Regions from separate parts of the Cronobacter dublinensis subsp. dublinensis LMG 23823 genome, predicted to be linked through region 3. Evidence: predicted binding sites of a transcription regulator. Region 3 holds the regulator's gene; each other region holds the start of a gene.
The links. Region 3 encodes PurR, which represses purine synthesis genes. Its sites were predicted from a motif close to CANGCAAACGTTTGCNTG; they were not measured.
Positions count from the first base shown of each region.

Region 1: purE (5-(carboxyamino)imidazole ribonucleotide mutase) is a predicted target of PurR. The motif match lies at 2,064-2,081, and genes of this name have one in related genera.
Region 2: AFK67_RS07320 (amino acid aminotransferase) is a predicted target of PurR. The motif match lies at 1,881-1,898, and genes of this name have one in related genera.
Region 4: rbsD (D-ribose pyranase) is a predicted target of PurR. The motif match lies at 3,568-3,585, and genes of this name have one in related genera.

Region 1 is NZ_CP012266.1:1,205,346-1,212,553, reverse strand. Features, by position in the region: gene cysS (cysteine--tRNA ligase) at 1-634, opposite strand, end outside; gene ppiB (peptidylprolyl isomerase B) at 812-1,306, shown strand; gene lpxH (UDP-2,3-diacylglucosamine diphosphatase) at 1,310-2,032, shown strand; gene purE (5-(carboxyamino)imidazole ribonucleotide mutase) at 2,165-2,674, shown strand; gene purK (5-(carboxyamino)imidazole ribonucleotide synthase) at 2,671-3,738, shown strand; gene AFK67_RS05510 (trans-sulfuration enzyme family protein) at 3,873-5,018, opposite strand; gene AFK67_RS05505 (pyridoxal-phosphate dependent enzyme) at 5,030-6,400, opposite strand; gene AFK67_RS05500 (methionine ABC transporter permease) at 6,734-7,208, opposite strand, start outside.
Region 2 is NZ_CP012266.1:1,604,664-1,611,871, forward strand. Features, by position in the region: gene AFK67_RS07315 (MBL fold metallo-hydrolase) at 1-563, shown strand, start outside; gene AFK67_RS07320 (amino acid aminotransferase) at 627-1,817, opposite strand; gene ompF (porin OmpF) at 2,003-3,100, opposite strand; gene asnS (asparagine--tRNA ligase) at 3,634-5,034, opposite strand; gene pncB (nicotinate phosphoribosyltransferase) at 5,201-6,403, opposite strand; gene pepN (aminopeptidase N) at 6,670-7,208, shown strand, end outside.
Region 3 is NZ_CP012266.1:1,999,029-2,006,236, forward strand. Features, by position in the region: gene punR (DNA-binding transcriptional activator PunR) at 1-882, shown strand, start outside; gene purR (HTH-type transcriptional repressor PurR) at 901-1,926, opposite strand; gene cydH (cytochrome bd-I oxidase subunit CydH) at 2,219-2,308, shown strand; gene AFK67_RS09115 (MFS transporter) at 2,572-3,738, shown strand; gene AFK67_RS09120 (C40 family peptidase) at 3,808-4,632, opposite strand; gene AFK67_RS09125 (Grx4 family monothiol glutaredoxin) at 4,978-5,325, shown strand; gene rnt (ribonuclease T) at 5,394-6,062, opposite strand; gene gloA (lactoylglutathione lyase) at 6,158-6,565, opposite strand; gene nemA (alkene reductase) at 6,657-7,208, opposite strand, start outside.
Region 4 is NZ_CP012266.1:4,419,741-4,426,948, reverse strand. Features, by position in the region: gene ravA (ATPase RavA) at 1-1,324, opposite strand, end outside; gene kup (low affinity potassium transporter Kup) at 1,545-3,416, shown strand; gene rbsD (D-ribose pyranase) at 3,598-4,017, shown strand; gene rbsA (ribose ABC transporter ATP-binding protein RbsA) at 4,025-5,530, shown strand; gene rbsC (ribose ABC transporter permease) at 5,538-6,503, shown strand; gene rbsB (ribose ABC transporter substrate-binding protein RbsB) at 6,530-7,208, shown strand, end outside.

The sequences.
Region 1 (7,208 bases), 790 kb from region 3:
TCGCTGAGCACTCAATATGCCAGCCCGGACGGCCTTCGCCCCACGGCGACGGCCAGCTCGGCTCGCCCGGCTTGGACATCTTCCACAGCACAAAATCCATCGGATTGCGTTTGCTGTCGGCAACTTCAACGCGAGCGCCTGCCTGGAGCTGCTCCAGATCCTGGCGCGACAGCTTGCCGTAATCGGCGTCGCTCTCCACCGCGAACATCACATCGCCGTTGCCCGCGACATACGCATGACCGCGAGCAATCAGTTGTTCAACGATTTCGATGATTTCCGGAATATGCTGCGTCGCGCGCGGCTCACTTTCCGGGCGCAAAATATTCAGCGCATCAAAATCTTTGTGCATCTCGGCGACCATGCGGTCCACCAGCGCCACGAAGTCTTCGCCGTTCTCGTTCGCGCGTTTAATGATTTTGTCGTCAATATCGGTAATGTTGCGTACATATTTCAGCTTATAGCCGAGAAAACGCAGGTAGCGCGCCACAACGTCAAACGCGATAAATGTGCGACCGTGGCCGATGTGACAGAGGTCGTAAACGGTAATACCACACACGTACATGCCGACTTCCCCGGCATGGATAGGCTTGAATTCCTCTTTCTGGCGACTCATGGTATTGAAGATTTTTAACATCAGAAGTTTCCGTGTCAGTGTGTGGTAAGCGTATAAAACCCCTATATTACCCATAATTGAAAGCGCAAGCACCCCACTTTGCAAGGTGAAGCAAACGGTGAGTTATGCTATAACAGCCTCCTACTTGTGGCTTCTTGCAGAAGCCGAAGCACCACTGAAACAAAACAGGATGCAGACATGGTTACTTTTCACACCAATCACGGCGACATCGTAATCAAAACTTTTGATGACAAAGCGCCGGAAACGGTAAAAAACTTTCTGGAATACTGCCAGGAAGGTTTCTACGACAACACCATTTTCCATCGTGTTATCAACGGCTTTATGATTCAGGGCGGCGGCTTTGAGCCGGGCATGAAGCAGAAAAGCACCAAAGATCCTATCAAGAACGAAGCCAACAACGGCCTGAAAAACACCCGTGGCACGCTGGCGATGGCGCGCACGCAGGCGCCGCACTCCGCGACTGCCCAGTTCTTCATTAACGTGGCGGATAACGACTTCCTGAACTTCAGCGGCGAAAGCCTGCAGGGCTGGGGCTACTGCGTGTTCGCGGAAGTGGTCGAAGGCATGGACGTGGTTGATAAAATCAAAGGCGTTTCCACCGGCCGCAGCGGCATGCATCAGGACGTGCCGAAAGAAGACGTGATTATCGAGCGCGTGACCCTCAGCGAGTAATTCGTGGCAACGCTCTTTATTGCAGATCTTCATCTGTGCTCAGAAGAACCGGCGATCACCGCCGGTTTTCTGCGTTTTTTAGGCGGTGCAGCACGTGAGGCGGACGCGCTTTACATCCTGGGCGATCTCTTTGAAGCCTGGATTGGCGACGACGACCCCGAGCCGCTGCACCGCGACATTGCCGCCGGCATAAAGGCGCTCGTGGCAAGCGGCGTGCCCTGTTACTTCATTCACGGCAACCGCGATTTCCTGCTCGGTAAACGCTTCGCGCGCGAAAGCGGCATGCAGCTCCTGCCGGAAGAAAAAGTGCTGGAACTTTACGGCAGACGCGTACTGATTATGCATGGCGACACGCTCTGCACCGACGACGCGGGCTATCAGGCGTTTCGCGCCAAAGTCCACAAGCCGTGGCTGCAACGGCTGTTCCTTGCGCTCCCTCTGCGCATCCGCCGCCGCATCGCCGCCCGCATGCGCGCCGGCAGCAAAGCCTCCAACAGCCAGAAAGATCTCGCCATTATGGACGTCAACCCGCAGGCGGTGGTCGACGCGATGACGCGTCAGCGCGTGCAGTGGCTTATCCACGGTCATACCCACCGTCCCGCCGTCCATCGCCTTGAGGCCAACGGCAAACCTGCGCACCGCGTCGTGTTAGGTGCCTGGCACAGCGAAGGCTCGATGATAAAAGTCACGCCCGACGACGTGGAACTGATTGCCTTTCCGTTCTGATCCGCCCTGCCCTTTTTGCCCGGCGCGCGCCTACGCAACCGTTTTCCTTGCCCGATATCCGTGATATTCTCAAAGCCCTCGTAACGGCGACCCCGTTGATTTTGCCGCCTGACCACAGGAGTTTTGAGACGTATGTCCTCCAGCCACACCCCGGCGCGTATCGCCATCGTCATGGGTTCCAGAAGCGACTGGGCCACTATGCAGTTTGCCGCAGAAATCCTCGATGCTCTGGATGTTCCTCACCACGTTGAAGTGGTCTCCGCGCACCGCACGCCGGATAAGCTGTTTAGCTTCGCCGAAAGCGCGCAGGAGAACGGGTTTCAGGTGATTATCGCGGGCGCGGGCGGCGCGGCGCATCTGCCGGGCATGATTGCCGCGAAAACGCTGGTGCCGGTGCTGGGCGTGCCGGTGCAGAGCGCGGCATTAAGCGGACTGGACAGCCTCTACTCTATCGTACAGATGCCGCGCGGCATTCCGGTCGGCACGCTGGCTATCGGCAAAGCGGGCGCGGCTAACGCCGCGTTGCTGGCAGCCCAGATCCTGGCGCAGCACGACAGCGCCCTGCTGGCGCGCCTTGAGAACTGGCGCCAGAAGCAGACTGACGAGGTGCTGGAGAACCCGGACCCGCGGGGTGACGCATGAAACAGGTATGCGTGCTGGGTAACGGCCAGCTCGGCAGAATGCTCCGCCAGGCGGGCGAGCCGCTCGGCATTCGCGTCTGGCCGGTAGGGCTAGATGCCGATCCGCAGGCGGTGCCGTTCGCGCAGAGCGTTATCACCGCCGAAATAGAGCGCTGGCCGGAAACCGCCCTGACCCGCGAACTGGCGCGACACAACGCGTTTGTGAACCGCGACGTTTTCCCGCTTATCGCCGACCGCCTCACGCAGAAGCAGTTGCTCGATAAGCTCGCTCTCCCTACCGCGCCGTGGCAGCTGCTGGCTGACCGCAGCGAATGGCCGCAGGTGTTCAGCCGTCTTGGCGAGCTCGCCATTGTGAAGCGCCGCACCGGCGGCTATGACGGTCGCGGCCAGTGGCGTCTTCGCGAAAGCGACGCCGACACGCTGCCTGGCGAGTGCTACGGCGAATGCATCGTCGAGCAGGGCATTAATTTTTCTGGCGAGGTGTCGCTGGTGGGCGCGCGCGGCCACGACGGTAGCGCGGTCTTCTATCCGCTGACCCATAACCTGCATCAGGACGGCATTCTGCGCACCAGCGTGGCCTTCCCGCAGGCGAGCGCGACGCAGCAGAAGCAGGCCGAGACCATGCTGCGCGCCATTATGGATGAGCTTAATTACGTCGGCGTCATGGCGATGGAGTGTTTCGTCACGCCGCAGGGCCTGCTGATTAACGAGCTGGCGCCGCGCGTGCATAACAGCGGCCACTGGACGCAGAACGGCGCGTCCATCAGCCAGTTCGAGCTGCACCTGCGCGCCATCACCGGCCTGCCGCTGCCGCAGCCGGTGGTCAGCAGCCCGTCGGTGATGGTGAATCTGATTGGCAGCGATCTCAATTACGACTGGCTCAAGCTGCCGCTGGTGCATCTGCACTGGTACGACAAAGAGGTGCGCGAGGGCCGCAAGGTCGGCCACCTTAACCTCAGCGACAACGAGCCGGCGCTGATTGACGCCACGCTGGAGGCGCTCGCGCCGCTGCTGCCGCCCGAGTACGCCAGCGGCATCGCCTGGGCGCAGGCGCTGTTACGCTAAGAGAAAGGCACCCCAGTGGGTGCCTTTTTATTCTGTGTGAAGGTGGGTGCGCTGCGCTTACCCACCCTACAAAATCCCACAACGTTACGCCCGGCTCGTAGGGCGGGTAAGCGAAGCGCACCCGCCGCGCATCGTTACGCCCCTAACGCCTGCTCCAGGTCGGCAATCAGGTCGTCCGCTTCCTCGATCCCCACCGACAACCGGATCAACTGCGGCGTGATGCCGTTTGCGAGCCGCTGTTCAAGCGGAATCGAGGCGTGCGTCATGCTGAAAGGCTGGCTCACCAGGCTCTCGACGCCGCCCAGGCTTTCGGCGAGCGTGAAGAGCCGCAGCGTTTTAATCACCTGCGCCGCGCGCGCCTCGTCGCCGCGCACCACTATCGAAATCATCCCGCCTGAAAGCGCCATCTGGCGGCGCGCCAGCGTATGCTGCGGGTGGCTTTCCAGCCACGGGAAAAACACCTTCTCCACCTGCGGATGCTGCTCCAGCCGCTGCGCTATCTTCAGCGCATTCGCGCTGTGACGCTCCATACGCAGCGCCAGTGTGCGAATACCGCGCAGCGTCAGGAAGCTGCTGAACGGGTCGAGCACCCCGCCGACGGCGTTTTGCAGATACCCGAGCTGCTGTGCAAGCGCCGCGTTATCACCAACGACCGCCAGCCCCGCCACGACATCAGAATGACCGTTGAGGTATTTGGTGGCCGAATGCACCACGATATCAAACCCGAGCGTCAGCGGGCGGTGGATTGCCGGTGACGCAAAGGTATTATCCGCGACGCTGATAAGCCCGTGGCGGCGCGCGAGCCCGGCGATGGCTTCGAGATCCGCAAGCTTCAGCAGCGGATTGGTCGGCGTCTCCACCCAAATCATGCGCGTTTCCGGGCGGATCGCCGCCTCCAGCGCCGCGAGGTCATCCGGTTTCACCCACGAGACCGAGAGCCCGGCGGTGCGCTTGCGCACGTTTTCCAGCAGCCGGTAAGTGCCGCCGTAAACATCATCCACCGCCACGATGTGGCTCTCTTTATCGAGCAGCTCCAGCACCGTGGAGATCGCCGCCAGCCCGGAGGCGAACGCAAACCCCTGACTGCCCGCCTCCAGCTCGGCGATGGCGCGCTCCAGCGCATGGCGCGTCGGGTTGCCGCTGCGCGAATACTCATAGCCGGTATGCTCGCCGGGCGCGGGCTGCGCATAGGTGGAGGTAGCGTAAATCGGCGGCATCACCGCGCCGTGCTGGTCGTGATGCGCGCCGCTATGCACGCTAAGAGTGGCAAATTTATCCATGATAAAGCTCCTTATGATTCAAGCCGGTTGCGCCAGCGATTCAGGACATCGGTGCGGGTGATAAGACCAAGAAAGCGTGTGTCGTCGGTGATGACCGCCACCAGCCCGCGCGAGAACACCTCAAACAATTCGCGTTCGCTGGCGTGTTTATCGAGCGTCACCACCTCACGGTTCATAGCCGCGGAAACGGGGGTGAGAAAGCGCTGGCTGTCGCCCTGAATAAACGTCAGCAGATCCCATTCATCGACGATGCCCGCCACGCGGCCCTCCTCCAGCACCGGCAGCTGCGAAATGTCATAGAGCCGCATCCGGGCCAGCACGGTCGCCAGCGTGTCATCCGGCGCGGCGGTGACGGCGGCGCCTTCGTCATGGCGAAACGCGATGAAATCGCGCAGGTCGCCGGTCGCGGGCCGCGCCTGGAGCCCCTGCTGGCGCAGCCAGTCGTCATTGAACATTTTTGACAGGTATTTGTTGCCGCTGTCGCAGGCGAAGGTCACGACGCGCTTCGGCGTCGTCTGCGCGCGGCAGTAGCGCAGCGCGGCGGCAAGCAGCGTGCCGGTGGAAGAGCCCGCCAGCACGCCTTCGATTTTCAGCAGATCGCGCACGGTGCTGAACGCCTCGGCGTCAGTGACGCGTAACGCCTGCTTAACGCCCTCAATGTGCGCCAGCGGCGGAATAAAATCTTCGCCAATGCCTTCCACCAGCCACGATCCCGCCTCGTGATAACGCCCGGTCTCGACCTGATCGGCTAGGATCGATCCTACCGGATCGGCTAACACAAATTCCGTCTGCGGAGAATGTTGACGAAACCAGGCCTGCAATCCTCCAAGCGTGCCGCCGGAGCCGACGCCCACGACGATGACGTCAATGCGCCCGCCCGCCTGGTCAAAGAGTTCCGGCGCGGTCGTGGTTTCATGGGCGAGCGGGTTCGCCGGGTTATTAAACTGGTCGATGTAGAACGCGCCGGGCAGCTCATCGGCGAGGCGCTGCGCGTAATCCTGGTAATACGCCGGATGGCCCTTGTTAACGTCCGAGCGGGTGAGTCGCACGTCCACGCCGAGCGCACGCAGGTGATAAATCTTCTCGCGGCTCATTTTATCGGGCACCACCAGAATCAACCGGTAGCCTTTTTGCGCGGCGATCAGCGCCAGCCCAAGCCCGGTATTGCCCGCGGTGGCTTCGATTATCGTGCCGCCCGGCGCAAGCCGTCCCGCACGCTCGGCCTCGTTAATCATCGAGAGCGCCACACGGTCTTTAATAGAGCCGCCGGGGTTCTGGTTTTCCAGCTTCAGCAGCAGTTCGCACGGGCCGGTATCGAGCTTAGCGAGGCGCAGCAGCGGCGTCTGCCCGATGAGAGACATCACTGAATCAACTATCGACATGGTGGGTTTATCCATTAATCAAAGAACGGGCAAATGATAAGACTGCGTTTTTCGGCGGTTAAAGAACCCTTCGCGGCACGTTAGAACCAGATGGAATATTCTCTGCGGTTTCAGCAGTAAAGAAGGCGAGCGGTAAAGTCGTCCGGAAATATCGATGGCTGAACGACGGTTTTTTGGCGTAATTTTCAGCGTTTTTACGCGCACGCGCGCCCGGCTTTGCCGGTTTGCGTATTTGGATTGCCGGAATTTATCGAAGAGGAAAACGAGACGGAAGAAAAGAAAACGGCGCGCAGGAAGCCCGGCGCGCCGTGAAGATGAATACCACTGGCGTCATCAATGCCGATCGCGGCGGTCGGCGCGGTTCGCCAGCCAGTCGCCGAGCATTTGCACAACCTGCACCAGCACAATCAGCGCGATAACGGTCACGACCATCACCTCGGTTTCGTAGCGATAATAGCCGTAGCGAATCGCCAGATCCCCGACACCGCCGCCGCCGACAATCCCGGCCATCGCCGAATAGCCAATCAGACTGACCAGCGTTACCGTCAGGCCGCGCAGCAGGCCCGCGCTCGCCTCCGGCAGCAGCACCGTGCAGATGATACGCATCGGGCTTGCGCCAAACGCCTCCGCCGCCTCGATAATGCCGCGATCCACTTCGCGCAGCGCGCCATCCACCAGCCGCGCGTAAAACGCGATAGCCGCGACGGAGAGCGGCACCGACGCCGCCACCGGCCCGATAGTATTGCCGAGCAGCCACTGCGTCAGCGGCAGCAGCAACACCAGCAGGATAACAAACGGCACCGAGCGG
Region 2 (7,208 bases), 390 kb from region 3:
TGGACCCCGGCGGCGACGCGCAGCGTATCAAGGAAGAAGTCGCCCAGAAGGGTGTCACGCTGCAGCAGATCCTGTTAACGCACGGTCATCTTGACCATGTCGGCGCGGCGGCGGAGCTCGCGGCGCATTACGGCATCCCCATTATCGGCCCGGAAAAAGAAGATGAGTTCTGGCTGCAGGGCTTACCCGCTCAGAGCCGCATGTTCGGGCTTGACGAGTGCCAGCCGCTCACGCCAGACCGCTGGCTCAACGAAGGCGACACGGTCAGCGTTGGCAATATTTCGCTTGCCGTGCTGCATTGCCCGGGCCACACGCCGGGCCATATCGTTTTTTTCGACGCCCAGTCGCGTCTGCTGGTTTCCGGCGATGTGATATTTAAAGGTGGGGTGGGGCGCAGCGATTTTCCGCGCGGCGACCACGCTCAGCTTATCGATGCCATTAAGCGCAAGCTATTGCCGCTCGGCGATGACGTCACCTTTATTCCCGGCCACGGCCCGATGTCGACACTCGGCCATGAGCGCCTGCATAACCCCTTCCTGCAGGATGAAATGCCGGTCTGGTAACGCGTTATACCCGCCAACAAAAAGGGCCGCTCAGTGCGGCCCTTTTGCTTTTGCGCGTCACCCTTACAGCACGGCGACGATAGCTTCGCACAGCGGCGCCATGTTGTCCGGCGTCATGCCCGCCACGTTGACACGGCCTGACGCGACGGCGTAAACGCCAAACTCTTCACGCAGACGCAGCACCTGCTCTTTGGTCAGGCCGCTGAAGGAGAACATGCCGTTCTGCTTCGTGATGAAGCTGAAGTCGCGATCCGCGCCTTTCTCGGCCAGGGTGTTCACAAACAGCTGACGCATACGCTGGATGCGCTGGCGCATATCGGTCAGCTCCTGTTCCCAGATGGTACGCAGCGCGTCATTGTTGAGAATGGTCGCGACCACGGACGCGCCGTGCGCCGGCGGGTTGGAGTAGTTGGCGCGAATGCAGGATTTCATCTGGCTGAACGCGCGGTCTGCGGCATCGGCATCCGCCGCCACCAGCGTACAGGCGCCCACGCGCTCGTTGTACAGGCCGAAGTTCTTGGAGAACGAACTTGCGACAATAAGTTCTTTATGAAGGGCGACGAACGCGCGCAGGCCTTCGGCGTCTTCTTCCAGACCGCGGGCGAAGCCCTGATAGGCGAAGTCGAACAGCGGCAGCCAGCCTTTCTCAACGGACAGCTTCGCCAGCTGTTCCCATTGCTCAAGCGTCGGGTCGATGCCGGTCGGGTTGTGGCAGCAGCCGTGGAACAGCACCACATCGCCTGCCTGGGCTTCCTGCAGGCTGTTTAACAGACCGTCGAAATCGAGGGTGTGGTTCGCTGCGTCGTAATAGGCATATTCACGCACTTCCAGACCGGCGGAATTAAACACGCCTTTGTGGTTCGGCCAGCTCGGGTTAGAGACCCAGACGCGCTTCACGTCGGTGTTTTTCGCGAGGAAATCCGCCGCGACGCGCAGCGCGCCGGTGCCGCCTGGAGTTTGCGCGGTGCGGGCGCGTTTGTCGCTGATAACCGGGCTTGCTTTACCGAACAGCAGCTCCTGCGTGCAGCGACCGAACTCGGGAATACCGTCAATGCCGAGGTAGTTTTTGGTGGTTTCATTTTCCAGCAGATATTGTTCTGCTTTTTTAACGCTGGTCAGAACCGGGGTCTTACCGGTTTCATCCTTGTAAACACCAATGCCTAAGTTAATTTTGGTCGGGCGGTCGTCGGCACGAAACAGATCGGCCAGACCAAGGATCGGGTCGGCTGGGGCGGCGGTAATGTTCTCAAACATGACGAGGTTCCATTGTGATTTCAGAAGGGAAATTCGCTATCAGGTTAACGGGAGATTTACAAAATGCCAACCGTTTGCCCGGAAAAGTTACATGGATCGCAAAAGTCGGCAGGATTTTCTTTTACCCATAAAAAAACAGGGCCGAAGCCCTGTTTTTTCACTATCAGACAACGAGGTTGTGCTGATTAGAACTGATAGGTCAGACCAACAGCAGCCTGGTCGTCAGTACCGATACCGTAAGAGGAGCTGTAATCATTGGTATCAAGCAGGTTGAAGCGGTAATCGAAGAACACGTTCATGTTCTTGTTGAAGTAATAAGTCGCGCCAGCCTGAACATATTTAGCCAGATCAGCATCGCTGTCTGCGCCATTCAGATGTTTACCTTTGCTCTGCACATAGGAAATTGCCGGACGCAGGCCGAAGTCGAACTGGTACTGAGCTACAACTTCAAAGTTCTGGGTTTTGTTAGCCATCTCAGTAGTTTTAGTTACGGAGTTGTCAACAATAGTCATATTACGGGTTTCGGAATAGACAGTTGCCAGATAGATGTTGTTTGCATCATATTTAGCACCTACAGCCCAGACTTCAGCACGTGAACCATTACCATCACGCTCTTCCTGATCGTTAGTACGGTCAGAGTTGCTGTATGCCGCAGACACACCAAAACCTTCACCAAATTCATAAGCAGCGGTGTAACCTACGCCGTCGCCGTTTTGGGCATTGATGCTGTGGTCGCTTTCATTTTTAGCCTGGTATTGGATACCGAATGACAGGCCGTCAACAAGACCGAAGAAATCGGTGTTGCGGTAAGTCAGCAGACCACCAGCACGGCTGGTCATATAGTTATCAGTATAAGCGCCGCCCCAGGTTTCGCCGGAGAAGTAAGGAGCCATATCGGTGTAAGACTCGACGTCATAAACCACACCATAGTTACGGCCGTAGTCAATCGCACCAGCGTCACCAATTTTCAGGCCAGCGAATGCCAGACGCGTATTACCACCCTGCTGCTCGCCTTCAGCACGGTCTGCTTTAGTACGGTATTCCCACTGACCGAAACCGGTCAGATCGCTATTAATCTGAGTTTCCCCTTTGAAACCAATCTGTGCGTAGGTAGCGTCGCCATTGGAAGACTTATCACCCGTGGTGGTCCATACGTGGCGGCCTACAGCCTTACCGTAAAGATCAAGTTTGTTGCCGTCTTTGTTATAGATTTCTGCAGCGTTTGCTGCACCGGCTACCAGCAGGGCAGGGATAACCACTGCCAGGATATTGCGCTTCATCATTATTTATTACCCTCATTGGTTTTTTTGAACACCTGCCACTGCCGTCAATAATTCATTACGGAACTATTGATGAGAGTTTGGTGTCTTTCTGTGTCTGTCTGGCATCTTTCCATTCATATAATCGTTTCGCTACCCTGAAAGTGCTACAAATGTCTAAATCAGGTAACAAAAAGAAATATTGTGTAAGCATTTATTAATGGAAGGGAACTTTGTGAGAGACCTCAAATTTATTACTTAAGTGAATAAATTTCGGCCATTCCTTTCTTATATATATGAAAAACTTATCATTAATTTATATAAGGCGCATTTTTATACAATTGTAAGCGCCAATTGTTTTTTAATAGATGAGATGGATGGAAGTCCGGATGTCTGTGGAAAGTGTGTACAAATATGCTATAGCGAAGCGGTGCAAAAATCCGCCATCAGACGATTGCTTGTTTTTTAACCAGAAATGATGTCAGCGAAAATGTAATAAAAAGTGGACAAAACGTGAGCGGGTACAAAAAAGGGCCAGCAAGCTGGCCCTGTCGGGATTAGAAATTCGCGTTGCGCGGGGTGCGCGGGAAGGGAATCACATCACGCACGTTCTGAACGCCGGTCACATAGGCGATCAGACGTTCAAAGCCGAGACCAAAGCCGGCATGCGGTACGGTGCCGTAACGGCGCAGATCGCGATACCACCAGTAGTCTTCTTTATTAAGGCCCATCTCTTCCATACGGGCGTCCAGCACGTCGAGACGCTCTTCACGCTGGGAGCCGCCAATGATTTCACCGATGCCCGGCGCGAGCACGTCCATCGCCGCCACGGTTTTGCCATCTTCGTTAAGGCGCATATAGAAGGCTTTAATCTCTTTCGGGTAGTTTTTCACCACGACCGGGGCCTTAAAGTGTTTCTCGGCGAGATAACGCTCATGCTCGGACGCCAGATCCACGCCCCAGTAGACCGGGTTTTCGAACTTCTCGCCGCACTTCTCAAGAATGGCGACCGCATCGGTGTAATCCACCTGCGCGAAGTCGGCAGAAATGAAACGCTCCAGGCGATCGATCGCTTCTTTATCCACGCGCTCGGCGAAGAACTTCATGTCGTCCAGGCGTTCATCGAGCACCGCTTTGAAGACATATTTCAGCATGGCTTCAGCAAGACCCGCCACATCGTTCAGATTGGCGAACGCCACTTCCGGCTCCAGCATCCAGAACTCCGCCAGGTGACGGCTGGTGTTGGAGTTTTCCGCACGGAACGTCGGCCCGAAGGTGTAGATCTTCGACAGTGCGCAGGCGTAGGTTTCGCCGTTCAACTGGCCGGAAACGGTCAGGAATGCTTCTTTGCCGAAAAAGTCTTTATCGAAATCGATTTTGCCCTGGCCATCGCGCGGCAGGTTTTCCAGATCCAGCGTCGAGACGCGGAACATTTCGCCCGCGCCTTCGGTATCAGAGGCGGTAATCAGCGGGGTGGAGACCCAGAAAAAGCCCTGCTCGTGGAAGAAACGGTGCAGCGCCTGCGCCAGCGTATGACGCACGCGGGCTACCGCGCCGATAAGGTTGGTGCGCGGACGCAGATGCGCCACTTCACGCAGATACTCGATGCTATGGCGCTTAGCCGCCATCGGATAGGTGTCCGGATCGTCGACCCAGCCGGTGACTTCAACCTGGGTTGCCTGCAACTCGAAGCTCTGGCCTTCGCCCGGGGATTCGACCACCTTGCCGGTGACGATAACCGAGCAGCCCGTCGTGAGGTGCAGCACCTCTTCATTATAATTGGGCAGAGAATTATTAATGACAGCCTGTATCGGATCAAAGCAGGAACCGTCATAAACGGCGAGGAAGGAGATGCCAGCTTTTGAATCTCTTCGGGTACGCACCCACCCGCGCACGGTGACTTCACTGTCAACGGCAACGCGGCCCTGGAGTACGTCGGCTACAGGCACAACGCTCATAATTATCTCTCTGGTTAATGGTCAAAAATAACATTTTCCACCCGGACGGGGGGATATCTATGTTACCTGGCATACGCCATCAGACAAGCAGAATTCGCGATGCGGGAAAAAGAAATCGGAAACGGGCAGGGAAAGCAGGGAGCGCGCGGCTCCCTGAGGAAAAACATCAGCTTGCTTTACGCACCTGCGGCAGGTCGAACGCTTTGCGCAGCGCGCGCACGAACGCCTTGTCGTGACAGATGGTTTTACCGGGGCTGTCGGAGAGCTTCGCGACCGGGCGGCCATTACACTCCACGAGCTTAATCACGATATTCAGCGGCTTCACGTGCGGGATGTCGCAGGTCAGGCGGGTGCCGATGCCAAAGCCGAGCTTCACCCGGTCAGCGAAGTGGCGATAGAGGTCAATGGCTTTCGCGAAATCGAGATTATCTGAAAAAATCAGCGTTTTGCTGAGCGGGTCGATGCCGAGCTGCTGGTAATGGGCAATGGCTTTTTCGCCCCACAGCACCGGATCGCCGGAGTCGTGGCGCAGCCCCTGATAACGCCCGGCGAAAGCAGGACCGAAATCACGCAGGAACGCGTCCATCGTAATGCAGTCAGTCAGCGCGATACCGAGCATATCCGGGTATTCGTCAAGCCACGCCTGTAGCGCGGCAATCTGACTGTTCGCCAGATCGGGGCTGATTTGCTGATGCGCCTGGAACCACTCGTGCGCCTGGGTGCCCATCGGGGTCAGGGAGAGACGGCGGGCGAGATCGTAGTTGCTGGTGCCGATAAACCACGGCTCCTGCTGCAGTCGCTCGACAATCGCCTGTTGCACCTCGCGTGAGAAGCGACGACGGGTGCCGAAATCCATCAGGCGGAAGGCGCTGAGATCAAGCCCGTCGGTCATGGTGCGGAAATCGTGCAGTTTTACTTCGAGATGCGCCAGCGCCTGATCGACGCTCGCTTGCGGCGACCGGTAGCGGTGCACCAGTTCGCTTATCACGGCCAGCAGCGGCACTTCCCACATAATGACTTCGCGCCACGGGCCGCTCAGGCGGATATCCAGCTTGCCGCCGTCGTTGCGAATTTGCACCTGCGAGGGGTCGTAGCGGAAATTTTTCAGCCACGCCAGATAGTCCGTTTTGAAAAACGGCAGGCCGGAGAGCCACTGAAACTCCGCGTCGGAAAGCGCCAGATGCTGCATGGCATCGACCTGTTCGCGGATCGCCTCGGCATAAATGCCCAGCAGATCGTCACCCCGGCAGCGAAATTCCGCTGCGACATGCACGTCATAATAGTGGTGAAAAACCGCCTGCTGCATATGCAGCTTATAGGCGTCCGTATCCAGCAGCGTTTGCAATAGGGGGGAAGCGTATTGTGTCATGGTGCGAACTGGCATCCTCTCACAGGCGCGTATCTATCAGTGGCATAAGCAGATAAAGACGCAGGAGTATACCCTGATTATCGGTTTATTGAAGCAGGATCACAACACAACCGGCGAAGCGGGTCGAGGGCAATTTGTGCCGCATGTTGCTTAAATGTAGCAAACTGCCCGGTAGCCGCTGAAAAGTGAAAGATTCTGCGTGGCAACATTACCGCAACAGGAATAGACTGGAGACGTAACCATACGGACCCTGGATAAGGTTTTTTATGACTCAACAGCCACAAGCAAAATACCGCCACGACTACCGTGCGCCGGATTACCTGATTACCGATATTGATCTGACCTTCGACCTCGACGCCGCCAGAACGCGGGTCACGGCAGTGAGTCAGGTCAACCGCCGCGTCGCGGAGAACGCGCCGCTGCGTCTGGACGGCGAAGACCTTACCCTGATTTCGGTCGATGTCGATGGCAATCCCTGGCCGCATCACCGCCTGGAAGAGGGCGCGCTGGTGCTGGAAAACCTGCCGGAGCGCTTTACGCTTAAAATCGTCAACGATATCCATCCGGCGACAAACACGGCGCTTGAAGGGCTGTATCAGTCCGGCGTGGCGCTCTGCACCCAGTGCGAAGCCGAAGGCTTCCGTCATATTACCTGGTACCTGGATCGCCCGGACGTGCTGGCGCGCTTCACCACCAAAATCATCGCCGACAAAGCGACTTATCCGTACCTGCTTTCTAACGGCAACCGCCTGGCGCAGGGCGAGCTGGACGATGGCCGCCACTGGATGCAGTGGGAAGATCCGTT
Region 3 (7,208 bases):
GCGGTGGCGCGCAACGGCAGCTTCAGCGCGGCGGCGGCGGAACTTCATCGCGTGCCTTCTGCCGTCAGTTATACGGTGCGCCAGCTGGAAGAGTGGCTGGCGGTGTCGCTGTTCGAGCGTCGGCATCGCGACGTCGTGCTGACGCCCGCCGGCGCCTGTTTTCTGCGCGAAGGGCGTTCTGTTATCAAAAAAATGATGATCACCCGCCAGCAGTGTCAGCAGATTGCCAATGGCTGGCGCGGACAGCTCGCCATTGCGGTTGACAATATCGTGCGGCCCGAGCGCACGCGCCGCCTGGTGCTCGACTTCTACCGCCATTTCTCCGATGTCGAACTGCTGGTGTCGCAGGAGGTGTTTAACGGCGTGTGGGACGCGCTGGCGGACGGGCGCGTGGAGCTGGCCATCGGCGCGACCCAGGCGGTGCCGGTGGGGGGCGGGCGCTTCGCGTTTCGGGATATGGGGATGCTGAGCTGGCGCTGCGTGGTGGCGAGCCATCACCCGCTGGCGCAGCACGCGGGCGCGCTCAGCGACGACAGCCTGCGCGATTACCCGTCGCTGGTGCTGGAGGACACATCGCGCTCGCTGCCTAAACGGATCACCTGGCTGCTTGATAATCAGCATCGCGTGGTGGTGCCGGACTGGCACTGCGCCGCCGACGCGCTGAGCGAAGGGCTGTGCATCGGCATGGTGCCGACGCATTTCGCCAAACCCTGGCTGGACCGCGGCCAGTGGCGGGCGCTGACGCTGGAAAATCCATTCCCGGACGCCGCCTGCTGCCTGACGTGGCGGCAAAGCGACGCCTCGCCCGCGCTGCGCTGGCTGCTGGATTATCTGGGGGACAGTGAAACGCTGAACAAGGAGTGGTTGCGGGAGCCAGACTGAGAGGGCTCCCGGCAGGAATTACCGGCGATAGTCGCGGAACGGACCGTCCGCCACCGATCGGCGCTCGATTAAGCGCGGATGCACCTCGATAGTCTGGGACTCTTCACGTTTATTAATGATGCGATCAAGCAGCATATTGAACGCGGTCTGGCCCAGCGTCTCTTTCGGCTGATGGATAGTGGTCAGCGCCGGGCTGAAAAAGCGGGCGTTGCGCACGTTATCGTAGCCGATGATGGAAATATCCTGCGGCACGCGCAGGCCCATCTCGTCAGCGGCGCAAATCGCGCCCATCGCCATGATATCGCCGCCGCAGAACACAGCGGTAGGACGCTGCGGCTGGGAGAGGATCTGCTGCATCGCGCGATAGCCTGACTCCGGCTCGAAATCACCCTGCACAATCCAGTTTTCCGGCACTTTGATCATCGCTTCTTCCAGCGCTTTCATAAAGCCGGAGAAACGCCCCACGCCGGTATTGCGCTCAAGCTGGCCGGGAATAACGCCGATATCGCGATGGCCGCGTTCGATAAGATAGCGGCCTGCGAGATAGCCGCCCTGGAAAGCGTTATCGATAACCGAGTCGGTGAAATCCGCTCTGGCTTCGCCCCAGTCCATCACGACCATCGGAATATGACGGTACTCTTCGAGCGTGGCGAGCAGCGGCTCCGGGTATTCCGAACACATCACCAGCAGACCGTCGACGCGCTTTTGCGCCATCATCGACAAATAGGCGCGCTGCTTTTCCAGATTGTTATGCGCGTTGCCGAGGATCAGCGTATAGCCTTTCGCGAAGCAGCTGTTTTCAACGGCTTCGATAATTTCCGCAAAATAGGGCGCTTCGCTGCTGGTGGAGAGCAGACCGATAGATTTGGTGTGGTTCACCTTCAGGCTGCGCGCCACGGCGCTCGGCGAATAGTGTAATTCTTTGATTGCCGCCCACACCGCGTTGCGTGTCTCTTCCGCCACAAAACGGGTTTTGTTAATTACATGTGAGACTGTTGTTGTAGAAACGTTTGCTCGCTTCGCGACGTCTTTAATTGTTGCCATTAATCATCACTCCAGACCCCTCGCTGAGCCCTGTAAAATCACGGGTTAATCGTTTGCCTGTACACACCCCTGTGTGCCACGAGGGGACGTGCGGCATGCCGGGAAACGCGACATTTATCGTGAGGAGGGGTCGATGGCCGGTACCGAATAAAGTAGCGACGAATTTTGGCTTATCTTTATCGAAAGGGGAAGAGGGAAAACGCATATCTGGCTAAATGTCGCAGGATTTTTCGGCGCGTTTATGCAAAAATGCGCTCTACCTGTTTTTTATGGGGTCTTTAAGGAGAATACCATGAGTTCCGATCTGAAATTTTCGCTGGTCACTACCGTTGTTGTGCTGGGTTTAATTGTGGCGGGCGCGTTTACCGCCATTCTGCATTAAGCGTGTCGCGGGAGAACGCGCCTGTTCTCCCGTATTCTTTTTGCTATTCCTGCGCTTTAGCTTCTTTCGCCCGTCGTTTCCTTTCTTTCTCCTGTTATTCCCTTATGATTCGCTAATAACAACTTGCGCGTGTTCTTTAACACACAGGCAATAATATTTTGCTGTTTTGGTTACTTATCCTGTCGGCCTGAAAATGCCATGCTTTCTGCATCCTGCTGTGACGCCGGGGAACCGGCGCTGTTGTACAATTTCTGGAGTAATGAATGAAAGTCAATTTTCCGTTACTGGCACTGGCTATTGGTGCCTTTGGCATTGGCACGACCGAGTTTTCCCCGATGGGCCTGCTGCCCGTCATCGCCAATGGCGTTAATGTCTCAATTCCCGCCGCCGGTATGCTTATCAGCGCCTACGCGGTCGGCGTCATGATCGGCGCGCCGCTGATGACGCTGCTGCTGTCGCACCGCGCACGGCGCAGCGCGCTGATTTTCCTGATGGCAATCTTTACGCTCGGCAACGTTCTGTCGGCGCTGGCGCCGGATTACATGACGCTGATGGCCTCGCGCATTCTCACCAGCCTCAACCACGGCGCGTTTTTCGGGCTGGGTTCCGTGGTGGCGGCAAGCGTGGTGCCGAAACATAAGCAGGCCAGCGCTGTCGCGACCATGTTTATGGGGCTGACCATCGCCAATATCGGCGGCGTACCGGCCGCGACCTGGCTTGGCGAAACCATTGGCTGGCGGATGTCATTCCTCGCGACCGCGGGGCTGGGTCTGGTGGCGATGGCGAGCCTCTGGTTCTCCCTGCCGAAAGGCGGCAGCGGCGAGCGTCCGGATGTCAAAAGCGAGCTGGCGGTGCTGATGCGCCCGCAGGTGGTGAGCGCGCTGCTGACCACGGTGCTCGGCGCGGGCGCAATGTTCACACTCTATACCTATATCGCGCCGGTGCTGCACCACATCACTGACGCCAGCGCGGCGTTTGTTACCGCCATGCTGGTGTTGATTGGCGTCGGTTTCTCCATTGGCAACTATCTGGGAGGGCGCCTCGCGGATCGCTCGTTGAACGGCACGCTGAAGGGCTTTCTGATGCTGCTTATCGTCATCATGGCGGCTATTCCATGGCTTGCGAAAACCGAGATCGGCGCGGCGGTCAGCATGGTGGTGTGGGGGGCGGCGACGTTCGCCGTGGTGCCGCCGTTGCAGATGCGCGTGATGCGTGTCGCCAGCGAAGCGCCGGGACTGTCGTCGTCGGTCAATATCGGCGCGTTTAATCTTGGCAACGCGCTTGGCGCGGCGGCGGGCGGCGCGGTTATACATGCGGGCTTCGGCTACAGCGTGGTGCCGGTGATGGGCGCGCTGATTGCCGCTCTCGGCCTGCTGCTGGTGCTGCTCTCCGGGCGTCGCGAAACGCAAACAGCCTGTCGCGCGGAATAAAACGGGCAACGCAGAAAAAGAAAACGGAGAAGGGTGACCTTCTCCGTTTTTGTTGATAGCGACCGTGGATTAACGGATCGTGCGCGGGGTCATCACCCGGCGCGCGCCAACATAGTGGCGCTGCCAGTAATCTTCGCTGAGCGAGGTTATCTGAATTTCCTGTCCGCTACGCGGTGACTGGATAAATTTGCCGTTGCCAACATACACGCCGACATGATCGGCCGTGCCGCGGCCCTGGGTGCGGAAGAACACCAGATCGCCGCTTTCCAGCTCGCCACGGTTGACCGGCGCGGCATCGCGCAGGTGATACATTTCATTCGCGGTGCGTGGAATGCGGAATTTCACCAGATCTTTATAGGCATACCAGACCAGACCGCTACAGTCGAAACCGGTGCGCGGCGAGGTGCCGCCCCAGTGATACGGCTTGCCAATCTGGTTCATCAGTTTGTTCATGGCGGTGTTCTGGGCTTTCTTCACGCGTGCTTTATGCGCATCTGCGATAGTCAGCGGCCCGTTAACGCATCGGGTTTTGCGGTTTTTACGGGTTTTTGAACAGGCTTGCGCAGTCAGATGCGTGCTGGCCTGTTTAACGGAAGTGCCGGAAGTGCGGCGGGAAGCGGTTTTACTGGCAGTCGATGAGGTCTTGCTGGTGCGTTTTGCGGTGGTGGTTCGCTTCTCGCTGGCGGTTTTCGCCGTTTTCGTTTTTGTCTTTGTTACGTTGTTGCTTTTCCTGACGGTTTTTGTGCTGGTTTTCTTTTTCACCGTACTGGCGTGCGCTTTTTGCACCTTTGAGGCGCGCGTCTGCTCCGACGCTTGCGCGAGCGGCGCAAAAGCCAGTGATGAAGTCATTAATAAAGCACAGAGCGTGAGAGCAATTTTTGTTTTGCGCGCCACTGAGCATTCCCCTGCATAAAGCCGGCAATCATGCCAACGGATGAAATTTAAGAGCTTGCTGATTCTAATCTAAAAAAATGACCAAAGTTAAGCAGCAAATCATCTTCGACGTGCAGTTTCGTTAACCTGCGCAACATTTTTCGCCAGTTACCGCTGCGTCGACGCGCATTTTAGCGCGCCTCCTCAGAGGAGAATATCGGCAGCTGTGAGAAAAGTGTTATTATTTGCGTCTCTTTCACCACGGCACGGCACCGGGCTTAAGCGCAAGATTATGCATTTTCGAGACGCTCCGGAGCCGCTACAATGTAAAGCTAACGCCGTAATGACGCTTGAGGAAGTAAGACAATGAGCACTACGCTTGAAAAAATTCAACGCCAGATCGCTGAAAACCCGATTCTGCTGTACATGAAAGGCTCACCGAAGCTGCCGAGCTGCGGCTTCTCCGCTCAGGCGGTACAGGCGCTGTCTGCCTGCGGCGAGCGTTTTGCGTATGTCGATATCCTGCAAAACCCGGATATCCGCGCCGAGCTGCCGAAATACGCTAACTGGCCGACGTTCCCGCAGCTGTGGGTGGATGGCGAGCTGGTCGGCGGTTGCGACATCGTGATTGAAATGTATCAGCGCGGCGAACTCCAGCAGCTGATCAAAGAAACGGCCGCGAAGCACAACCCGGAAGCGCCGGCTGCCGAGTAATGGCGTCACGCCATGCGCGAATAAAAAAGCGGCCTTCGGGGCCGCTTTTTTTGTGGGTCGCATAGCGCTTATTCGCTGTCTTCGGGCGTCGCGCTGTCAGCGGCCACGGGCAGCGGCCAGCCGCCGAGGCGTTTCCAGCGGTTGACGATTTCGCAAAACAGCAGGGCGGTCTGCTCGGTGTCGTAGAGCGCTGAATGCGCCTGGGTGCTGTCAAACGCCATGCCTGCCGCGATGCAGGCTTTCGCGAGCACGGTCTGGCCCAGCGCCAGGCCGCTTAACGCCGCGGTATCGAAGGTGACGAACGGATGGAACGGGTTGCGCTTGAGCGACGCGCGCTCTGCCGCCGCCATCATAAAGCCGTGATCGAACGTGGCGTTATGGGCCACCATAATCGCCCGGTTGCAGTTGCTCTCTTTCATGCCCTTGCGCACCATTTTAAAAATGGCGTGCAGCGCGTCATATTCGCTGACGGCGCCGCGCAGCGGGTTATGCGGGTCGATACCGTTAAATGCCAGCGCTTCGGGCTGGAGGATCGCGCCTTCGAAAGGCTCAACGTGAAAGTGCAGCGTCTCATCGGGGGTGAGCCAGCCATCGGCATCCATTTTCAGCGTAATGGCGGCAATTTCCAGCAGCGCATCGGTTTTCGCATTAAAACCGGCGGTTTCCACATCGATGACAACAGGGTAAAAGCCACGAAAACGGTCGGCCAGACCGGTCAGTTGAGCGTTATCGGACATCAGCGTCTCTTAAGTTTGGGGAATTAAAGCAGCGCGCATTATGGCAAATTTCACGACGGGATGCAGCAAGGCGGGCAGAACGCCCGCCGGAGGGATCAGTTGCCGAGGCCGCGACCCGCGTCTTTCTCTTCGATAAGCTCGATTTTGTAACCGTCTGGATCTTCAACAAAGGCGATAACGGTGCTGCCGCCTTTAACCGGGCCCGCTTCGCGGGTCACGTTGCCGCCGTTGTTGCGGATACGCTCGCAGGCGTCAGCGGCATTGTCCACGCTGATGGCGATGTGGCCGTAGGCGGTACCGAGCTCATAGCTCTCCACGCCCCAGTTGTAGGTCAGTTCAATCACTGCTTCTTCGCTCTCCGGGCCGTAACCGACGAACGCCAGAGAATATTTGTATTCCGGGTTTTCACTGGTGCGCAGCAGTTTCATGCCGAGAACGTTGGTGTAGAAATCGATGGAGCGTTGCAGGTCGCCAACGCGGAGCATGGTATGAAGTAAGCGCATAAGATCCTCTTAAATAAACGGACTGTGATAAAACGTCTGTATGAAACAGTATTTTAGTATAGCGGCGGGAGGCCGCCGCTATCAATTTTGATCACAGTGTCGGGTAGTCGATGTACCCTTCCGCGCCGCCGCCGTAGAAGGATTCCGGGCGCTGCGGGTTGAGCTCGGCCTTCTTACGCAGGCGTTCAACCAGATCCGGGTTGGCGATGTAATCACGACCAAACGCGACAGCGTCGATCAAGCCTTTGGCGATCAGCGCCTCGGCTTTTTCACGGCTGTACGCGCCTGCGCCAATGATGGCACCGTCGAAGCGCTCGCGCACTTTCTGGCGGAATTCGTCAGTGTAAGGCACGCCGCCCGCCCAGTCCGGCTCGGACATATGCAGATACGCGATGCCGCGTTTGTTCAGCTCTTCAATCAGATACAGCGCGTCGGCTTCTTCGTTCGGGCCGTTGTCGACATTCTGGAAACTGCCAATCGGCGACACGCGGATGCCGATGCGGTCGGCGCTCCACTCTTTGCTGACGGCGTCGACCACTTCCAGCACCAGACGGGCGCGGTTTTCGACGCTGCCGCCATACTGATCGGTGCGCTGGTTAGAGGACGGCGACAGGAACTGATGCAGTAGGTAGCCGTGCGCGGA
Region 4 (7,208 bases), 2.0 Mb from region 3:
CGCTCGTCGATGCCGCGCCCGGCAGCGCCAGTCGCGTGCCCTGCAGACTGACGTCGCGCAGCACCAGATGCTGGCTGGCGTCCACTTCAAGATTCAGCGACTGGGCGAAGCCGATGCCATTTAACTTGCCGCGGATCTCGCCGCCTTTTTGCAGCCACATCTCCAGCGCCTCTCTCGCGAATGCCACATGGATAACGTCGATATCATGCAGTTTAAGCGGCTTTTGCAGCAGCAGCGTCAGGGTCGGCTCAGTGAGGTTTGCGGGCAGCTGATATTGCGGACGGCGGCTGAACATGCCGCTCTGCTTTTCAAGGCGCAGCGCCGTTTTATCGCTGTGCTGCTGCTCTAACTGCATCCGGCGCTGGGTGATGGCGCCGAGGCGGCTGAGCATGGCGTACTGGCCCCAGGCGTGGGAGGTCATCAGCAGTTCGATTTGCTGCTGCATCAGCGACATCGCGCTGGCGTCGTGCCACAGGCAATCTTTCAGCAGGATCAAATCGATGGGCGCCACAGCGTCGCGCCCGCTGAAAAAGGCGCTGGCCTGTAACAGGCGGATGGCTTTCTTCCAGCGACGGTCGGAGACATACGGCGCGTTCGCCTGCGCGTCGAGCTGCTGGCGCAGCGTGAAGATAAGTTCGAACACCGGGTCCGGCAGCTTGACGTTGCCGATGCCGGTCTGCCACTGGTGATACTCGTCATCGCTGACCTGAAGCCCCGGCGGCACCGGGTTTTCATTTTCATCCTGCTGGCTGACCAGCATGGCGCGAAAGCTGTTTTTCTCCTGCACGCGATCAAGCCACAGGCGAATCAGCATGCGGTCGTAGAGCGCCTCAAGGCTGCTGTCCGCTTCCGGCAGTTCGTTGGAGGCGGTCACCAGCAGGCGCATCGGGATTTTTTCTTCATGCGCGCCGTTGCGAAAGCGGCGTTCGTTAATGGCGGTCAGCAGGGTATTCAGGATAGCCGGGCCCGCTTTCCAGATTTCATCCAGAAACACGATTTCCGCCTCCGGCAGATAGCCCGCGGTCAGGCGCTCATAGCGGCCTTCATCTTTTAAAGCCTGAATGGATAGAGGCCCGAAAACTTCTTCTGGCGTGGAAAAGCGCGTCATCAGATATTCAAAAGCGCGGGCGTGCTGGAACGCGAATTTCAGCCGCCGGGCTATCAGGCTTTTGGCAATGCCGGGAGGACCGAGCAAAAAGACGCTTTCGCCGCTCAGCGCCGCCAGCAGACACATCCGGATAGCGTGACTGCGTTCAAACAGCCCTTTTTCCAGCGCTGCGCTGAGCCGTGAAATTCTTTCCGCCAACAAATTGGGTTGAGCCATAATAGTTACTCTGCATTCTGACTACGCCGCCTGGTTTCTGGTGCGAGTATAGACGTTTCATATTCATGCTGATAATGGATTGATGCCATTATCTATTTGGCTTGATTTGGGTAAAGACTCGGTGATTGAGGGGTACGATTTTTTAACGAATCGTGCATACTGTGCGCTTTTTGTGGGCCAAGGGACTAAGCGCACACGGAATTTCAACGAAGACTAGTCTATGAGCACTGAGAATAAGCAATCGTTGCCTGCGATTACGCTGGCGGCTATCGGGGTGGTGTATGGCGATATCGGCACCAGCCCGCTTTATACGTTACGAGAATGTCTGTCCGGCCAGTTTGGTTTTGGCGTGGAGCGGGACGCGGTTTTTGGCTTTCTTTCATTAATTTTCTGGCTGTTGGTTTTTGTTGTCTCCTTTAAATACCTGACGTTCGTGATGCGGGCGGATAACGCCGGCGAAGGCGGTATTCTGACGCTGATGTCGCTTGCCGGGCGTAATACCTCGGCGCGCATGACGTCGGTGCTGGTGATCCTCGGGCTTATCGGCGGCAGCTTCTTTTATGGCGAGGTGGTGATTACGCCTGCTATCTCGGTGATGTCGGCCATCGAAGGCCTGGAAATCGCTGCGCCTTCGCTCGACCCGTATATCGTTCCGCTCTCCATTATCGTGCTGACGCTGCTGTTTATGATTCAAAAACACGGCACCGGCATGGTGGGGAAACTCTTCGCGCCGATTATGCTCGCCTGGTTTTTGATCCTGGCGGTGCTGGGCGCGCGCGGCATTATGGGCAACCCGGAAGTGCTGCAGGCGCTGAACCCGGCCTGGGCGGTGCATTTCTTCCTCGAATATAAAGCCGTTTCGTTCGCGGCGCTCGGGGCGGTGGTGCTGTCGATTACCGGCGTGGAAGCGCTGTACGCCGATATGGGGCACTTCGGCAAACTGCCTATCCGCGTGGCGTGGTTCTCGGTGGTGCTGCCGTCGCTGGTGCTGAATTATTTCGGGCAGGGCGCGCTGCTGCTGAAAACGCCGGAGGCTATCAAGAACCCGTTCTTCCTGCTGGCGCCGGACTGGGCGCTTATCCCGATGCTTATCCTTGCGACGCTCGCGACGGTTATCGCCTCGCAGGCGGTGATTTCCGGCGTCTTTTCCCTGACCCGCCAGGCGGTGCGTCTGGGGTATCTGTCGCCGATGCGCATCATCCACACCTCGGAAATGGAGTCAGGCCAGATCTATATCCCGGTGGTGAACTGGATGCTCTATTTCGCCGTGGTGATTGTTATCGTCAGCTTCGAGCACTCCAGCAACCTTGCGGCGGCTTACGGTATCGCGGTGACCGGCACGATGGTACTGACCTCGATTCTCTTCAGCACGGCCGCGCGCAAAAACTGGCACTGGAACCGTATCCTGGTAGGCCTGATGGTCGTGGCGTTTTTATGCGTCGATGTGCCGCTTTTCTCAGCGAACCTGGAGAAACTCTTCTCCGGCGGCTGGCTGCCGTTAAGCCTGGGTCTGGTGATGTTTATCATTATGACGACCTGGAAAAGCGAGCGTTTCCGTCTGCTGCGCCGAATGCACGAGCACGGCAATTCGCTTGATGCGATGATCACCTCACTTGAGAAATCGCCGCCGGTGCGCGTGCCGGGCACTGCGGTGTATATGTCCCGCGCGCTGAACGTTATCCCGTTCGCGCTGCTGCATAACCTCAAGCACAACAAAGTGCTGCACGAGCGCGTGATCCTGCTGACGCTGCGCACCGAAGACGCGCCTTACGTCCATAACGTCAAACGTGTGACGCTCGAACAGCTGTCGCCGACGTTCTGGCGCGTGGTGGCGAGCTACGGCTGGCGCGAAACGCCGAATGTGGAAGAGGTTTTTCACCGCTGCGGGCTCGAAGGCTTAAGCTGCCGGATGATGGAAACCTCCTTCTTTATGTCGCATGAGTCGCTGATTATCGGCGATAATCGGCCCTGGTATTTGCGTCTGCGCGGCAAGCTGTTCCTGCTGCTACAGCGCAATGCGCTCCGGGCGCCGGACCAGTTTGAAATCCCCCCGAACCGCGTTATCGAACTGGGGACGCAGGTAGAGATTTAATCCTTAAGCGAAACGCCTTCCGGCCACCGGGAGGCGTTTTTTGTTGGGGAACACGCGCGCTTTTTTACCTTAAGCGAAACGTTTCGATGGCGATCACAGTTTCGCCACGTGATGTTTGTTTATTGTTCTTTTGCCCGGATAAACTCTTCATCAGCGAAACGTTTCGCTGAGGGAGCATAAAATGAAAAAAGGCACCGTTCTTCATTCCGGTATTTCATCCGTCATCTCGCGTCTTGGTCACACCGACACCGTTGTGGTGTGCGACGCCGGGCTGCCGATCCCGTCCACGACTGAACGTATCGATCTCGCGCTGACCCAGGGCGTGCCGGGGTTTTTACAGGTTGTTGATGTCGTGACGCGTGAAATGCAGGTGGAAGCGGCGATCCTCGCAGAAGAGATTAAACAGCATAATCCGCAGCTCCACGAAACGTTGCTCGGTCACCTCGGGCAGCTGCAGCAACACCAGGGAAATACCATCGCTGTTCACTATGTCTCGCATGAACAGTTCAAACTAAAAACCGCTGACAGTCAGGCGGTCATTCGCAGCGGGGAGTGTTCCCCGTATGCGAATATCATTCTCTGCGCTGGCGTCACGTTCTGAGGCCGCTATGGAACCTTTACTCCAGCTTAAAGGCATCGATAAATCCTTCCCCGGCGTTAAGGCGCTCTCCGGCGCGACGCTGAACGTCTACGCCGGGCGCGTCATGGCGCTGGTGGGAGAAAACGGCGCCGGTAAATCCACGCTGATGAAAGTACTCACCGGCATCTATACCCGCGACGCCGGTTCGCTGGTCTGGCTTGGTCAGGAAACTGCCTTCAGCGGGCCGAAAGCCTCGCAGGAAGCCGGTATCGGCATCATCCACCAGGAGTTAAACCTGATCCCGCAGCTCTCCATCGCGGAGAACATCTTTCTGGGGCGCGAGTTTGTCAGCCGTTTCGGCAAAATCGACTGGAAAAAGATGTATGCCGAAGCGGACAAACTGCTGGCGAAGCTCAACCTGCGCTTTAACAGCCGCCGGCTGGTGGGCGAGCTGTCGATTGGCGATCAGCAAATGGTGGAAATTGCCAAAGTGCTGAGCTTTGAGTCGAAGGTCATCATTATGGATGAGCCGACCGACGCGCTGACCGATACCGAAACCGACTCCCTGTTCCGCGCTATCCGCGAGCTGAAATCGCAGGGCTGCGGCATCGTTTATATCTCCCACCGCATGAAAGAAATTTTTGAGATCTGCGATGACGTAACGGTGATGCGCGACGGCCAGTTTATCGCCGAGCGTGAAGTCAGCTCCCTGACGGAAGAGACGCTCATCGAAATGATGGTCGGCCGTAAGCTCGAAGACCAGTACCCGCATCTTGATAAAGCGCCGGGCCAGATCCGCCTGAAGGTCGACAACCTGAGCGGCCCTGGCGTGAACGGCGTGAGCTTTACGCTGCGTCAGGGCGAAATCCTGGGCGTCTCCGGGCTGATGGGCGCCGGGCGTACCGAATTAATGAAAGTGCTGTATGGCGCGCTGCCGCGCACGGGCGGCAGCGTCACGCTGGATAACCGCGAAGTGGTGACGCGCTCGCCCCAGGACGGCCTGGCGAACGGCATCGTCTATATCTCCGAAGATCGTAAACGCGACGGGCTGGTGCTCGGCATGTCGGTGAAAGAAAACATGTCACTGACCGCGCTGCGCTATTTCAGCCGCGACGTCGGCAGCCTAAAGCATAAAGACGAGCAGCAGGCGGTCAGCGATTTTATCCGCCTCTTTAACGTTAAAACGCCGTCCATGGATCAGGCCATCGGTCTGCTGTCCGGCGGCAACCAGCAAAAAGTGGCGATCGCCCGCGGATTAATGACGCGCCCGAAAGTGCTCATCCTCGACGAGCCGACCCGTGGCGTGGATGTGGGCGCCAAAAAAGAAATTTATCAGCTCATTAACCAGTTCAAAGCCGAAGGGCTGAGCATCATCCTGGTCTCCTCGGAGATGCCGGAAGTGCTGGGGATGAGCGATCGCATCATGGTGATGCATGAAGGGCATCTCGGCGGTGAATTCACACGCGAGCAGGCCACCCAGGAACTGCTGATGGCTGCGGCCGTCGGCAAGCTCAATCGCGTGACCCAGGAGTAAAAGACGTATGACTACCCAGACCGTTGCGACTCGTCGCTTTTTCACAAAAGCGTGGCTGATGGAGCAAAAGTCGCTGATAGCCCTGCTGGTGCTGATTGCGATTGTCTCCACCCTGAGCCCCAATTTCTTTACCGTTAATAACCTGCTCAACATTCTCCAGCAGACCTCGGTGAACGCCATTATGGCGGTCGGGATGACGCTGGTTATCCTCACCTCGGGTATCGATCTGTCCGTCGGTTCCCTGCTGGCGTTAACCGGGGCGGTCGCCGCCTCGCTCGTCGGCATTGAGGTCAACGCGCTGGTGGCGGTGGCTGCCGCCCTTGCGCTTGGCGCGGCTATCGGCGCGGTGACCGGCGCGATTGTGGCAAAAGGCCGCGTGCAGGCGTTTATCGCCACGCTGGTGATGATGCTGCTGCTGCGCGGGGTAACGCTTGAATACACGAACGGCAGCCCGGTCAGCACCGGCTTTAACGACAACGGCGACCTGTTTGGCTGGTTCGGCATCGGGCGCCCGCTCGGCATCCCGACGCCGGTGTGGATCATGGCGCTGGTGTTTCTGGTGACCTGGTACGTGCTGCATCACACCCGTCTTGGTCGTTATATCTACGCGCTGGGCGGCAATGAAGCGGCGACGCGCCTCTCGGGCATCAGCGTTAACAAAATCAAGATTATTGTCTACTCGCTCTCAGGTCTGCTGGCGTCGCTCGCTGGCGTGATTGAAGTGGCGCGTCTCTCTTCGGCGCAGCCGCTGGCGGGCGTGGGCTATGAACTGGACGCCATCGCGGCAGTCGTGCTCGGCGGCACCAGTCTGGCGGGCGGGAAAGGTCGTATTGTTGGGACGCTGATCGGCGCGCTGATCCTCGGTTTCCTGAATAATAGCCTGAACCTTTTAGGTGTTTCTCCCTACTACCAGATGATCGTCAAAGCTGTGGTCATTTTGCTGGCGGTGCTGGTGGATAACAAAAAGCAGTAACTCATTACTCAACAGGACATCTGATTATGAATATGAAAAAGCTGGCTACACTGGTTTCCGCCGTTGCGTTAAGCGCGACCGTCAGCGCCAACGCGATGGCGAAAGACACCATCGCACTGGTCGTTTCTACGCTGAACAACCCGTTCTTTGTGTCGCTGAAAGATGGCGCGCAAAAAGAAGCAGAAAAACTGGGTTACGATCTGGTGGTGCTGGATTCTCAGAATAACCCGGCGAAAGAGCTGGCGAACGTGCAGGACCTGACCGTTCGCGGCACCAAACTGGTACTGATCAACCCGACCGATTCCGATGCGGTGGGCAACGCCGTGAAGATGGCAAACCAGGCGAAAATCCCGGTGATCACCCTGGACCGTATGGCGGCGAAAGGCGAAGTGGTCAGCCATATCGCGTCTGATAACATCGCAGGCGGTAAAATCGCAGGTAACTACATTGCGAAGCAAGCCGGTGACGGCGCGAAAGTCATCGAACTGCAGGGCATAGCAGGCACCTCGGCGGCGCGCGAGCGTGGCGAAGGCTTCAGGCAGGCCGTAGATGCGCATAAGCTGAATGTGCTGGCGAGCCAGCCTGCGGATTTCGACCGCACCAAAGGCCTGAACGTGATGCAGAACCTGCTGACCGCGCACCCTGACGTGAAAGCCGTGTTCGCGCAGAACGACGAAATGGCGCTGGGCGCGCTGCGTGCGCTGC